Regions from separate parts of the Lactobacillus paragasseri genome, predicted to be linked through region 2. Evidence: riboswitches for the same ligand, from Rfam matches in the RefSeq annotation. Region 2 holds a riboswitch; the other holds the start of a gene.
What was found. A riboswitch is a leader RNA that binds a small molecule or an ion and turns the genes downstream of it on or off. The one in region 2 is predicted to bind FMN.
Positions count from the first base shown of each region.

Region 1 (7,590 bases), 120 kb from region 2:
GATCTTCAAGTTCATCTTCTTGCCAATGTAAGGCTTCAAGTCAGAAACGTAACGGTTAGAAATAAGTGATGCTGGTAAGAAACCACGTGTACCAACGTCAACTAATAAACCACCGCGAACAGCACCAGTTACAGTACCTTCAACAGTCTTGCCTTCTTCAAAGACCTTTTCTAATTCCTTGTAAGCTTCTCTTTCCTTCAAACGAGTAACTGAGAAGAAGAATTCGCCGTTTTCTTTATCGCCACCAGCTCTTCTAAGAACTAAAGCTTCAAACTTATCACCAGGTTTTACCAATTGGTTTAAATCTGCGTTACGGTCATTAGTGAATTCACGTTTAGTGATTACACCTTCAACACCTGCATTTTCAACACCAACAGCGATTTGTCCATCTTCAACACTTAAAACTTCAACGTTAACAATGTTGCCGACTTCAACTCCCTGCATTTCTTTTAGAGCATCTAAGAATTGATTACTATTATCTGTCATAATTACCTCCCAATATCATACTTTATTTTAAAGTACTTGATGTCTTTTTTCCACACTTTTGTTTAATTTTTTTGCTTTTTTTGTATTATCTCGCTTATTTTAGCTACAACCTCATCAATAGTAAGGTTTGTTGTATCTAATTCAATTGCATCCGCTGCTTTTTTTAATGGAGAAATTTCACGATGAGAATCTTTATAGTCGCGAACTTCAATATCATGTTCAATATCTTTCAAGTCTTGGTGAATTCCTTTTTCTTGAAAATCTAAAAAGCGTCTCTTAGCTCTTGATGCCACACTAGCGATTAAGAAGATTTTTACCTCAGCATCTGGTAAAACTGTCGTCCCAATATCACGGCCATCCATAATAACATTATGTTTACCAGCCATTTCACGCTGTAATTCAACCATCTTTTCACGAATTGACTTCAAGGCTGACACTTGAGAAACATTCTCAGTAATTTCTGGAGTTCTAATGGCAATTGATACATCCTTGCCATTTACATAAACCTTCTGTTCTCCATCTTCTTGCTTAAATTCAATTGTGCTCTTGTCAACCAGGTCTAAGATCGTCTTTTCATCACCATAGTCAACGTGATTGTCGTGTGCAATTAATGTACATGCTCGATACATTGCACCAGTATCGATATAAATATAGCCTAAATTATGCGCGATAATTTTAGCAACTGTACTCTTCCCCGCTGATGCAGGACCATCAATAGCTACTTGCATTAAAAAATTGAGTCCTTTCTTTTTCATTCAAAGTAAATTCTACCATAAAACAAAAACCAGAAGTCACTCGACTTCTGGCTAAACATAATTCTTTTAGAAAATATTTTAGAAATTACGTCTTACAAACTTCTCTAGAACAGGTAATAAAGTTTTCGCTAAAATCAAAACAACAATACTGTTAATCAAACCCTTAATTAAGTTGAAAGGAATAATAGCAGAAACAACGTAAGTTAAAAGTGATGAGTTTAACTTAAATCCCATTAAAGAAATATACATTGGAGTTAGAACAAAATAATTTGCTAGTGACATTACTACCGTTAAAGCTAGTGTACCGACAATTAAACCAAAAATTTGATATTTTACTTTATCTTCATGTTTTTTACTGATGAAATAAAATGGCAAGATATAAGCTAAACTTGCTAAAAACGCAGCTAGTTGTCCGATCATTGAAATTGGATTAAAACCAGAAATAAAAAGACTCAATAATGACTTAAAGAGTGCAATCATTGTTCCGCCCAATGGTCCAAAAACTAAGGTGCTCAAGGCAACAAGTGAATCCGAAAAGTCCATCTTCAAATAATCAAAGCCTGGAATAATTGGGACTTCAATTTTCATAATTAAAAATGCCAATGCACCAATCATTGCCCAAGCAAGCCAATAAGCAAGTCTGACATGACTTAAACTAGTTTTTCTTTGCATGATGATTCCTCCATAACATACAAAAGGCCTGTTGCCTCAGCAACAGACCTTATTAATCTAAATCATGTTTAGTTTTTTAGTCTGTCTTCTTCCATCTAGACTTTAACTATCGGTACCTAAGGTTCAACTACATCGTAGCTCGCGGACTCTAACCGCCGGTCGGGAATTTCACCCTGCCCTGAAGACAACATCCTTTTATTTACTTTTTACAAGTAAATGATAATACTTCTTAACTAAATTGTAAATAATAATGTTTTTTAATTATTTAAGTTTAATTGATTGACCAATACTAATACTATCAGCTGATTCTAAACCATTAAGCTGCTCTAAATAATGCACTGAAGTGTTATTTTCACGAGCAATTTTTGATAAAGAATCGCCTTCTTGAACAGTGTAAGAACTTGGAGCTTGATTTTGTGACGAGCTGCTTCCACTGTTATTCTGCCAGGTATTTTGATTATTTTGGTATGAATTTTGGTTTGCTTGTTGAGTTTGGTCTTGAGTGGTAGTTTGACTAGCACTAGAAGCATAAGATTGGGTACTGCTTTGGCTAGTTTGACTACTTTGAGACTGACTAGTTACAGCTGGAGTTACGTCATGAGATTGGCTTGACGATTTCTTCTCTTCTTTCTTCACACTACTCTTAGACTTACTCTTCTTCGAAGAACTACGCTTAGGCTTTTTACTCTTAGATTTATGAGACTTAGAAGAACTCTTTGAAACTTTAACACTCTTTTCAGCCAAGTTATTAGAATTAGAGTGCAACTTTGAAGAAACAATCGGAATCAAGGCAATCAAAATTATTGCAACTATAATCAACCCAGCCCATAACTGACTATGGTGTGTACCCTTAGAGTTCTTATCTGGACGACTAGGAGTTGGTTCGGGTGCAGGCTCTGAACGGTGGCGATGATGCATCGCACTTCTAGACGTTGTCGGACGTTCAAAATGCTTGTAAGGACCCTTAGGTTCTTGATTGTCCTGAGATTTATTTTCCTTCATTCCAAAATCCTCCACAATTATAGATTATTAGTTTTATTTTATCATAGCTTGACAAGTAGCGTTAGTCAGATAAGTGATTTAAACGAGAGACTTCTTCATGCGTTAATTCACGATATTCACCTGAAGTCAGTGATTTTAAAGTCAAGAAAGCATACTTTTCACGAGATAATTTTTCAACAAAATGATGAACTGCTTCAAACATCCTCTTAACTTGGTGATAATGCCCCTCATGAATTGTTAATTGAACAATTTGAGTATTTTTCTTTTCATCCGTCTTCAAAATCTTCAATTTTGCTGGCGCACTCTTACGTCCATCAATTCGAACCCCATGTGTAAGAGAGTGAATATCTTCTGGAGAAAGAAGTCCTTTAATTTTGGCTACATAAACCTTTGGTACTTCATTACGAGGATGCATCAACTTATTAGCTAATTCACCATCATTAGTCATTAACAATAAGCCTGAAGTATCATAATCAAGACGACCAACTGGATATAAGCGATATGGTACATCTTCAAAGTAATCGACAACAGTCTTTCTGCCCTTATCATCTTTTACTGAAGAAATTACGCCACGAGGTTTGTAAAACAAATATGTGTGGAGTGTTTCTTTCTCAATTGGAACTCCATTTACTTCAATTTTGTCGCTCGGTTCAACTTTCGTTCCCAGCTCAGTAATTCTTTTACCATTAACAGTTACTTGCCCAGCTGTAATCATTTTCTCAGCCTTACGTCTTGACGCAACGCCAGCTTGTGCAATTACTTTTTGCAATCTTTCAGCCATTTTACTCTCCTTCATCAAAATTTATTTCTTTGCTACTTCTCTCATCCTGATCAAATAAGTTCACAGGATTGTCATCTGATTCAAACTCTTCTATTACTGGCAAATCAGCTAAACTTTCATAGTTAAAATACTGTAAGAAATAGTCTGTAGTCACATATAAGTTAGGGTGGCCAGGTACGTCTTTTTTACCATTTACTTTAATCAGTCCACGCCAAACTAAAGTCTGCAATGCTCCTGATGAGTTAACACCACGTAAATCATCAATTTCAACCCGTGTTATCGGTTGACGATATGCAATAATTGAAAGTATTTCAAGAGCTGACTGACTTAAATTCTTCGATAAATCTTTTTGGAAAAATTTAGAAATAACATCCCCGCATTCCGCACTGGTAGTTAATTTATAAGTATGATTAATGCAGATCAGTTGTAAGCCAGAGTTCTCATCATTTTTAAGTCGATCTTTTAGATGGTTTGCTAACTCTCGTAATGCCGATGGTGAAATTTCTAATAATTGTAATAAATTATCTGTTTCCAAACCATCATCCCCTGCTGCATAAAGGAGAGCTTCTAATTGTGCTTCTTTACTTGCCATTAGTCTCAACTTTCTCTAATTCTAGGTCACCAAAGTCTCTATTTTGCTTTACTAAAATTTTATGATCACGACATAATTCTAAAACTGCTAAAAACAAACCAATTACCTGATCAAGATCCTGAAAATTCTTAATACAGTCAAAAAAGCTAACCTTTTTTCTATGGTGAAGTTTATCCTTTAAAAATGTCGTCATTTCTTCAATTGAAGTTTCATGAACTTCTATTTGTCCCACTTGTGGTTTTCTTAATTTAAAACGCTCCAAAACAACTTTAAAAGTATTAGCCAGCTCATCACTTGTAATTTCTCCTAAGGGAAGAGGCTCAACTTCTTTTTTAGGCGAAACAGATGGATCTTTAGCCACAGTAATTGGCATTTCTTCATCTCGTTTCTTAAAGTATTCCGCAATTCTTTGAAAAACTGAATATTGGACCAGCTGCTCAACTAGTTCAGCACGCGGGTCTTCCTGATATTGATCTTCTTCAACAAAGTCATTTTTGGGAAGTAAATATTGCGATTTAATTCTAAGAAGAGTTGATGCCATCACAAAATACTCGCCAGCAATTTGCAAGTCTAAAGTCTGCCAGCGAGCCAAATTAGCTAAGTATTGTCCAGTAATCTTCGCAATTGGAATATCGTAAATATCTATCTTTTGTGATCTAATTAAGTTCAAAAGTAGATCTAATGGTCCCGTAAAATTTGGAAGATCCAAAGTTAATTCATCGACATTATTCATCGGTCTTATCTTCCTTTAAATAGCTTAATAAAAAGGCCCAGTCAGGTAAAGCGGTAATCATTTTATCAGGATAAAGATGCTTTAGATCTTTCATTACCAAGCGTTTAGTTTCTGAATCACGCATTGTTGGATCAAGAGATAGATAGCGAATAATTATAAAGTCTTTTTCTTCTTGAATGCCAATAATACCTCTTGCGTTACCCTTTTCTTTATAAATAAGAACTTCAAATTGATTAGAATCACTAGTATATAACTTCATCTCTTCTTGTAAGTTCTTAATATTTTTAAAATCTGGAAGATAAGACAAATATCCCATTACAGTTTTTTCATAGTCTTTTTTATATTTGCTGATCATAATATTTAAGCACGTGGATGTGCTTGATTATAAACCTCCAAAATATGCTTCTGCGTCAGATTAGTATAGATCTGCGTAGTTGTAATATCACTATGACCCAAAATTTCTTGAACTACACGCAAATCTGCCCCGTTTTCAAGCAAATGAGTAGCGAAAGTATGTCTCAAAGTATGGGGAGTAACATTTTTAGTTATTCCAACCAGCTGACAATACTTTTTTATCTTCTGCCAAACAGCCTGTCTCGTTAGTTGATGACCATGATTGTTTAGAAAAATTACATCAGTAAATTGACCGCTTTTTAGTACTTGAGCATCCCTAACATCCTTTTGATACTTTTCAAGCCACGATAAAGCAACTTCAGTAATTGGTACAAGTCGTTCTTTTGAACCTTTACCAAGAACTCTAATAATTTTTAAATCGGAATGAATGTCACCAGTTCGTAAATTTATTAATTCACTCACCCGCATTCCAGTTGCGTAAAGTAACTCTAGCATCGCACGATCTCTAATTCCTAACGGCGTATTCGTATCAGGAGCCGCAAGTAATTTATCTACTTCTTCTTCGCTTAAAGCGGTTGGCAATCTTCGTTCACTTTTTGGGGAATCGATTTTTACTAATGGATCACGTTCAATTATATCCTGTCTTAAGAGCCATTGATAGAATTTTCTCAAACTAGAGATCATTCGACTAATTGAGGTTGTTGCCTTGCCCTTGTCTTTTTGCGTAGCAAGAAAAGCGTCAACAACTAAATAGTCAACTTCCCAGCTTGTTTCATTTTGATCTTGTAAATAATCTAAATATTCTTCTAAATCAGTTCGATAAGAAATAATGGTATTAGGACTTAAGCCACGTTCCACTTGACTGAAACGTAAATAATCTTCTAAATTATCCTTCATCGTTTGTGTCTGATTCATCTTTTTCTACCAAGCTAATTGTTCCTGCATCTTTATCTTCAGTAATTAATCTATTTTTTAATAAATGACCTAAAGCGCGTTTAAAGGCTGACTTAGAGATACCAAAGTGATTCTTAATTTCTTGAGCATCGCTTTTATCATAAAAAGGTAAGGTCTTAGTTGCTTCACGGCGTAAACTTACTAAAATCATTTGAGCATCATCATCAATCTCCTCAAAGCCTCGAGGAAGAACGCTCAAATTCAATCTACCATATTGACTAACCCCGATTACGCGTGCCTTAATTTTTTGCCCTAGACGCAAGGGACGGAACATTTCAGACTTATGGACAAAGGCTAAGTAATATTGATCAGTAATTACAAAAGATCCAACTTCATAGTTACGGTACACAGTACCAGACATATTTTTGTTTTCCAAATGCGCAGGAAAATTGGCAGCTAACTGTTCAAAAACATCTTCTTCTGCCATCTTAGCCCAAATACGTTCCTTATCATCGGTTTCAAGGCGTACCAACAAGCGATCATCTTTCTTTGGCCATTGATCTTTTTCAAGTGGAAGATCATCTAAAGAAACAACAACGTCTTTATCATTTAATCCGATATCTAAAAATACACCCAAATCACGGCGCACTTCAGTTACTGTAGCCCAACCATACTGATCTTTTTGAGCAAAAGGATAAAATTGCGTCATTTCCTTCTTTTTATCTTTATTTTCATAGATAAAGCCCTGTACTTCGTCACCTAAATGGATTGGCTCATCTTGTGTAACTTCTATTTTCTTTAATTCAAAAGTTACGCCATCAACCTGTACATAAAAAGCAGTTTGATTTTCATCAGTAACTTTTCCTTTTCTTATTTCACCTAACATATCAGCGCCTCAATCCTTCTAATTTGTCTGTCACCTATATAGTATAAGGAAAAAAAGACAAAAATAAAATAGCCAGCTTTCGCTGACTATTTTAATAAGCTAATTAATTTAGATTAAAGGTTAGTTGCTTCACCTTGGTAAACAGCACCACGACGAGCATCAACGGTAATCTTAGAACCATCCTTGATCTTTTCAACTGCATCAGTAGCACCAACAACAACTGGGATACCAAGTGAAAGACCAACAACAGCTGCGTGGCTAGTTAAACCTGAAGCTTCAACTACCATACCTGAAGCCTTCTTGATTGCTGGTAAGTAATCCTTATCAGTAGTCTTAGCAACTAAGATGTCACCATCTTGAACTTTGCTGTTTGCTTCTTCAGCAGAAGTTGCAACTACAGCTTTACCAATAACTGATTGTTCACCAACACCTAAG
Region 1 covers NZ_AP018549.1:1,129,330-1,136,919, forward strand. Annotated here, with positions in the region: gene rpsA (30S ribosomal protein S1) at 1-486, opposite strand, end outside; gene cmk ((d)CMP kinase) at 549-1,214, opposite strand; gene LpgJCM5343_RS05425 (ECF transporter S component) at 1,320-1,913, opposite strand; FMN riboswitch at 1,993-2,103, opposite strand; gene LpgJCM5343_RS05430 (LysM peptidoglycan-binding domain-containing protein) at 2,175-2,915, opposite strand; gene LpgJCM5343_RS05435 (pseudouridine synthase) at 2,977-3,696, opposite strand; gene scpB (SMC-Scp complex subunit ScpB) at 3,698-4,288, opposite strand; gene LpgJCM5343_RS05445 (segregation and condensation protein A) at 4,278-5,021, opposite strand; gene LpgJCM5343_RS05450 (hypothetical protein) at 5,014-5,376, opposite strand; gene xerD (site-specific tyrosine recombinase XerD) at 5,382-6,272, opposite strand; gene LpgJCM5343_RS05460 (CvfB family protein) at 6,262-7,155, opposite strand; gene pyk (pyruvate kinase) at 7,269-7,590, opposite strand, start outside.
Region 1: another riboswitch for FMN. It lies ahead of LpgJCM5343_RS05425 (ECF transporter S component); the one in region 2 lies ahead of LpgJCM5343_RS04945 (GTP cyclohydrolase II).

Region 2 (7,590 bases):
ACATTACTTGTCGACGATACTTAATTGGGTCTAATTTTTGAATATCGCTACCATGATAAAAAATAGTGCCCGAACTGGGACTGATTAAGTTCGCAATTAATTTTAGAATTGTACTTTTTCCCGCTCCCGATGGACCAATTAAAGTTAAAAAGTCACCATTTTTTATCCCAAAAGATAGATTATTTAAAATAGTTCGTTTTCCCACTTGATAATTAACGTTTTTCAGTTCAATTATTGTTATTGATTATTCCTTTAAATCTTTTCTTTCAATTATAGTACTTTTGCATAATCAAGATTTAAGTGAAAAAGCGTAAAAAATAAAAGTTTGGAGCTAATCTCCAAACTTTTTACTATATTTTCTGTTCAACATCATGAATTTTAACCACTAATACTGCTCGAATCCAATCAAATTGTGCTTTCATTTGATCAAAATATGCACCTTCATTAATAAATTGACCACTACCGTGAATATGATACCCGCGACCCATACCAGCGATTCCTTGATAATTATAAGAACCAATCGTAATCGTTAATTCATGCTTAGAATCTTTCTTGAAATCCTGTTCAATTGAATGCATCCCAGCAGCCGGAATCAAAATAGTATCATCCGCAACCACATTAATATATTGTGACCAAGTATTAACCACACTAGCTGGATTGCCATTGATGGAAATAATCGTTGCTGGTCCTTTATCTTCTAAAACGTCTAAAAAATCTTCGTTCATTATCTTTGTCATAAATTCTACCTCCTAAAACCTTTCAGTTTTACTTTATTCCTTAATCCTGACAACCTATGTCAGAATTAGCAAATTAATATTGCTGAATTATTTCATTTAACTTTTCCAAATAGCTATTCTTTAATTCTTTTGGCTTTAATACTTTTACTTCAGAACCCAGAGATATCAAATAGTCGACTAAATAATGTAGTTCTTCCTTGTTATATTTACCATTCAGATATATTTTTCCATGCTTATGGTCAATTTGCATGATTGGGTATGAATTATACTCAACTTTTTGTTCACCGATTTTGGTTAACTGACATTGATAAGGGATGCAATAATGCTCCCGTTCATATTGCCGGAAGCTATCAAGTAATTGCTCTTTATTCATCACCGATTGTTTAGTATTTAGTAGCTTTACTGTTTCAAATTTATCAAGCCGCAAGACAAACCAACGTTTTAAATCCAAATTATAAGCATGACAAAACCAATTCCCTGCTTGGTAGAATATATCAAGCAACTGCAATTTTTGTTCTTCTTTAATAAACTGAAAATTTCGCGCTAAAATTACGCTATTATTCAGACAAGCTTTAAGTAGCAAAGTAAAAAAAGGTACTTCATTCAAGCTTGGCTGACTAATATAGTGAACAAATTCTTTTTGAAGACTAATTTGGTTTTGTAATTTTTGAGGTAGATTCTTTAGTAATTTAGTCTGAATCTTTTGATATTCATTACTGTATGGCGTTTCACTAAGATTTTTTATTGCCTGTAAAGCGAAAAAGATAGCGTTGATCTCTTGCGTATTAAAACGGATGGGCAATAGTAACTTACTATTAGTAATGTAATAACCACCACTACGCCCAGTTTCACTATAAAAAGCTAAGCCTAACTGCTCTAGATCGGTAATATCTCGCAAAGCTGTTCGTTCAGAAATTGCAAATTTTTCTTCTAGTTCTTTTAAATGAAAGATCTTTTTATCGGTTAAGTATAGTAGTTCTTGATTAAGTCGTTCAGATTTTTTCATAGTTGTGCAAGCTTTCCTGTCAAAAAATGTCAGTCTTTTATTCTATAATAATGCTGATAGGCGTTCAGGACAAGGAAGGTCATACTATGGTAGATATTTTAACTAAACAAACCAGCAATCAAAAATTCTCATTTAAATGAAATTTACGTTGACGATGTTGAGGCAGCAAAAAAGATTTAGGTGTTTTAGAAATCACGCCTAAAACCGCTAGTTACCTAGACCACCAAACTCACCCAATCTTTATGAGAAAGTTTGAGTTTTAGCAGTTAAATTGATAAGAATAATCAAAATCAATAATTAATTTCAAATTTTATACATAAAGAAACATCACAGACTCCAGTATCAATCCACTGAAATTTGTGATGTTTCGTTTATTCTTTTACCAAATGGATTTCACGATCAAATAATTTATGCATCCCTTCATTGAAGTTATGTACAATAAAAACAATCGTTGCTTTACTTTTCAGTAAATTCTTTAAAAGAGCCCTATAAATATCATTTGACAAAAAAGAAAAGCAGCTTTATGCCGAATGAGAATTAAATAAATGTTCTTCGAGGCAGGGTGAAATTCCCGACCGGCGGTAAAGTCCGCAACCCGCGCAAGCGGTTGAACCCTTAATGGTACCGATAGTTATAGTCTAGATGGAAGAAGGATAATTTTAATCTACGCTTATTTGCGTACTTGAATTATTTTTTAACTTGCATACTATTTCTGAACCTCGAAGTTTAGCTTCGAGGTTCTTTTTTTGTTCTGTTAGGAAGTGATTTAAATGGAAAAAGACCAATATTATATGAATTTAGCTTTACAAGAAGCTAAAAAAGGACGCTTCCAAACTTGGAAGAATCCTTTGGTTGGTGCTGTGATTTTCAAAGAATTGAAGATCAAAGAAATCAATTTGCTAACTAATAATCCTGATAAAATTGACCAATTAAACGATTACGGTATTAAGATTAATAAACGTATTCCATTAGAACTTGCATCTAATGATGTTGATCGTTTTTACCTACAAACTAAGAAAAAGAGATTTCATCATTTATTAGAACTCAAGGAGGTTGAATAATGACTGAATATACTGGAAACTTCACTAATACTCATGGAAAAATCGCGATTGTCGTAGCTAAATTTAATAAAATTGTTACTAAAAATTTGGTTCGCGGTGCTAAAGAAACACTTCATCAATTCGGAATCCAAGACGATGAAATTGATGTCATCTGGGTACCAGGAGCATTTGAAATAGCCTTCACTGCTCAAAAACTAATTAAATCTGATAAATATGCTGGAATTATGACTCTCGGTGCAGTAATCAAGGGTGAAACTGATCATTATGCCATGATTATTCAAAACGTAACTAATGCGATTATGCAGATGAATTTACAAGCTAAAATTCCAGTCACTTTTGGTATTTTAACTACAGAAAATATTGAACAAGCTTTGCAAAGGGCGGGCTTAAAAGCAGGCAACGAAGGCTCTTCTACTGCCCAAAGTTTACTTGAAATGATCTCCCTCAATGAGCAATTGTAATTACTAACTATTTTACCCAAACACAACTAAATCCAACAAAAAAACTAGCCATGTTTTTACATGGCTAGTTTTTCTTGATAACTTATCTTTATTAATGCCTAAATTTAGAATCTTGCCATACCTAAGGCATGTTGTGCAGCTAAGTTAAGCAAACTCCATTGACGGTCAAATCCTGGTTGGAAGAAGAAGTCTTGTTCAGCCAAGTCTTCCAAACGCATCTTATGACTAATTGCTAAAGCTAAAACATTGCCTTGAGCAGTAATATCATACTTAGAAAGAACTGCACCACCTAGAATTTGGTGAGTGTATGGATTAAAGGTTAAGCTGACATATACCTTAGGATTATCTGCTTCTGGAACATAAGCTGGGCGCATGTTATCTTCATAGAAACTAGTTTGGTAATCAAGCTTGTTCTTAGCAGCTGAGAATTGATTTAATCCTGCAGTAGCAAAGTGATAGTCAAATACACTAAGAGCTGAAGCACCGATAACACCTTTGAAGGCACGGTCTGGCTTATCTTCGAAGATATGATCAACTACATATTGAGCTTCTCTTCTAGTAGTAGTGGCTAAGGCAATTGGCATTGGTTTACCAGCTGGAATCGAAAGCGGCAGAATTGCATCTCCAATTGCATAAACATCTTTTACATTAGTTCTCAAATATGGATCAGTCTTAATCCAGCCTCTTTGATCTAAGTCAACTACGCCCTTTAGCCAGTCAGTATTAGGCATTACACCTGCTGAAACAACAACCAAGTCAGCTGGGACATCACCTTGATCAGTTTTAACACTTTCAACTTTTCCATTACCGTTAAAGCCTTCGATCTTGACACCCATCTTCAAGTCCATATTTTTCTTAAAGGTAGGTTCCAAAACATCGAGTAATTCAGAATTAAGATAGGTTCCTAATGGGCGATCAATCATATCCATTAAAGTTACATGCTTGCCAGCTTTAGCAAATACTTCGCTAGCTTCAGTACCGATATAACCAGCACCAACAATAGCAACATTTTTAATTGCTGGATCGTTAGCAGCACTCATCAACTTAGAAGCCCAGTCACGTCCACGCATCAAATAGATATTCTTGAGATCATTACCTGGCACAGGTAAAACTTTAGGAGTTACGCCTGAAGAAAGAATCAACCTATCATATTGGACTTCTTCTTCAGAATTATTAGTTAAGTCTTTAACTGTAACAGTCTTATTTTCAGGATGAATAGCAGTTACTTCATGGTTAGCATAAACATGACCGCCCTTCTTTTCAACATCTTCTGGGGCAAAGTTTCTAACGTCATCTTCTGCTGTAACTTTATTTTCTAAGTACAACTGCATTCCACAGGACATAAATGAAATAAAGTCGCCAGCTTCGTAAACAGTTACATCTACATCATTATATTTATCTAACAGCTCAATTGCTGATTCATGACCACCATGTGAAGCACCAACAATTACAATTTTACGTTTATCCATAAAATCCTCCTAACACAATAGTTTCTGCTTTACAGTTTTAATGGTAACACTTATTATTTAATATCCATCATATTTTGCTCAAAACTAATGGACAAAAATCAAATTAATGTTGACATCTGTAAACGTAAATATTACCATTCATCTGTAACTTGTAAAAAGTAGGAAAGAGATAATTTCATGAAAAACAAACGAATTGCTGCTTTAATTGCAATTGCGATTTTTACCTTTATGACTTTCTTTAACTTAAATTCACCACTTTGGCTCTTCGTAGTTACTTTCTTATTTTACGGAGTCAGAATGGGACTCTTCCAATCGCCAAAAAATTCAGTTATTATGTCTTCCGTTGACCAGCAATTCTTAGGGATTGCTGGTAGTGTTAATTCCTTAGTTCGTAATTTCGGGATGGAACTTGGAGTAAGTCTATCAACCATTATCCTTTTATAGCTCAATGAGTTTTAAAGCTGGTAAAAATATCACCACTTATCCAGTAGGACAAAATCAATTATTTATGTCCGGTTTACATATTGCCTTCATCTTTGCTCTGATATTCGCTGCAACAGCTGAATAATTACTGTTACGCGTTTTGTAAAGAGCCACAAAAATAGATAGTTAATTGAAGCAGGTTTATTACCTGCTTTTTTATATAAAATGAATTACATTAAAGCCAGTAATTGCTGTAATAGCAATCATGAAAACTGTATAAAGATTTTCCAATTTTGCTGATGAAATCTTCTGGTTCCAAACTGTACCAATATAACCGCCAATAATTGAAGCAATGATCAACATAGGAATCATTTTCATATCAAACATCTGATATTGTGCACTAGCAACAATCGAAATGATTTTGGTAATTTGTGAGAAAAAGACCGTTGCAATTGAATAAACCGAAGATTGCTTCATTGTGAAGTGAAAAATTATTACGAATAGAGATACATTAAGTGGTCCACCACCAATAGCCAGAAAGATTGAAATGGCTCCTAAAAATAAACCTACAAAGAAAGCTAAAACAATATTTCCCTTTATATTATTCATGGTTCATTTGCAGTTAACCGTGCCCATCATTTTGTTAAAGATCAGAAATGGTCTCATGATGTAAAATTATTAAATAAATTTACCGAAGCCGGATATCAAAATTTCAAGAAATAGCTATACCTAAAAGTATCTAAAAAAGTTTCTAGTTTATAAAAGCGAGCAATGATTTTCAATTTTAAAATGCATTGCTCGCTTTTTCTAATTTGATTATTTGGTTACTCCTAATCTCTGAATAAAAGTAAAAAGACAATGAATGTAAGTAAGTTTCCATATCTAGAAGAGAAATAAATTATGTAGTTAGTTAAATTCATATATTCAACTAGCTTAAATACTTCTAAGCTTCCTATCAAATAAAGCAACTAAAAGCATCAAAATAAGTAGTATTCCTGATCCAATAAAAATCTCAGCAGTAGACATAAATTTACTTATCACACTACTTAAACTTAGACCCGCAGGTCCGGCCAATCCGATCATCATTAAATAAAAACTAATCACCTTTCCTAAGTTTTTATGTTCAATCTTATCTTGAAGCAATGTTTGAGCAGGTGCATCAATCCAAGGAATACATAACCCAGCAATAAAATTAATAATAATAAAGATTATAAAACCATAATGATTGCCGGGAAGTATACCAGAAATAAACAAACTTAATCCGATTCCTAGCACTCCAATACCTGCAGGTGTAAGTCGATGTGATAAATTATTTAAATTTCCCATACACAGACCACTTAATGCCATACCTAATGCAATTGAAACTTCCACTAACGGCGCATCAAATTTTAAAGATCCATGAAAATGTTCACTAGTCATAAGTGGATATAAAGCAGTTGATGGCACAATAATAGCTACGGAAAAAGCCTTGTAAATAATCACCCTATTCAGGCCAGTAACTTGAATAATACTATGAAGACCTTGTTTTAATTCGAACAGAAGGTGAAAGCCTCGTTGATTTGCATTATTAACTTCATTCCTCGGAAAGCATGTAATTATTACGGCACAAATACCTATTACGTTTGCAAGTCCTGATAGTAAAAGAATATAGTCTACTGACAGCAATCCATATAATATTCCACCTAAAATCGGCGGAAAGAATTGATTAAGTGCTTGAAGCGAACTATATTGCCCATTTATTTTTAAAAGCTTATCATCAGGTACAAGTTCAGGTACAGCAGATTGAATAGTCGGATTCTGAATACTAATAGTAGTTGATCTAAGTAAATTTGAAATCAGAATTAGATCAATCGTTAGATTATTGTGGCTATTGATTGCCTGCAAAAAAAGTAAAAGAGTAACAATAAGACTGATTGTATCAGAAAAAATAAGTATCTTTTTCTTACTAACTCTATCTGCCATTACGCCAGCGAAGGGAGCAAATAATGCGATTGGTAATAAAGAAATTATTTCAGAAATAGATAAAATAGTGGCTGGTTTCGAAATTGAGGTAAGATAAAAAAGCAAACTATAATTGACAGTTTCTGAAATAATACTAGCTAGCCCTTGGCCAATAAATAATCGATAAAAGTTACTAGCCCATGAATAATATATATTTTTGTGCATGAAAAAAACTCCTTACAGTTAAATTTAAGAACATAACTGCTTGGAGTTTTCCAAGGTATACGCGTAGTAAACTTAATCACTATTTTTTTCGCTATGTTATTAAGCATAGTATCATAAAACAAAAAAATATACAATAAGTTTTTAACGCAAAGCCTTATTTTCATTTAATCAAAAGTAGATTTTTCGCCCTCTAAAATTAAAAATGTACCAATAGGTATTAATATTAAAGAGGGCTATTTATGTTGCTTTGAACACATGATTAACTGT
Region 2 covers NZ_AP018549.1:1,012,795-1,020,384, forward strand. Annotated here, with positions in the region: gene LpgJCM5343_RS04925 (ABC transporter ATP-binding protein) at 1-241, opposite strand, end outside; gene LpgJCM5343_RS04930 (FMN-binding protein) at 351-737, opposite strand; gene LpgJCM5343_RS04935 (helix-turn-helix transcriptional regulator) at 811-1,743, opposite strand; partial or broken gene LpgJCM5343_RS09700 (ABC transporter permease) at 2,115-2,225, opposite strand; FMN riboswitch at 2,288-2,401, shown strand; gene LpgJCM5343_RS04945 (GTP cyclohydrolase II) at 2,514-2,804, shown strand; gene ribH (6,7-dimethyl-8-ribityllumazine synthase) at 2,804-3,265, shown strand; gene LpgJCM5343_RS04955 (FAD-dependent oxidoreductase) at 3,370-4,734, opposite strand; gene LpgJCM5343_RS04960 (MFS transporter) at 4,912-5,178, shown strand; gene LpgJCM5343_RS04965 (sulfite exporter TauE/SafE family protein) at 5,374-5,766, opposite strand; gene LpgJCM5343_RS04970 (MFS transporter) at 6,091-7,323, opposite strand; gene LpgJCM5343_RS04975 (NAD(P)-dependent oxidoreductase) at 7,557-7,590, opposite strand, start outside.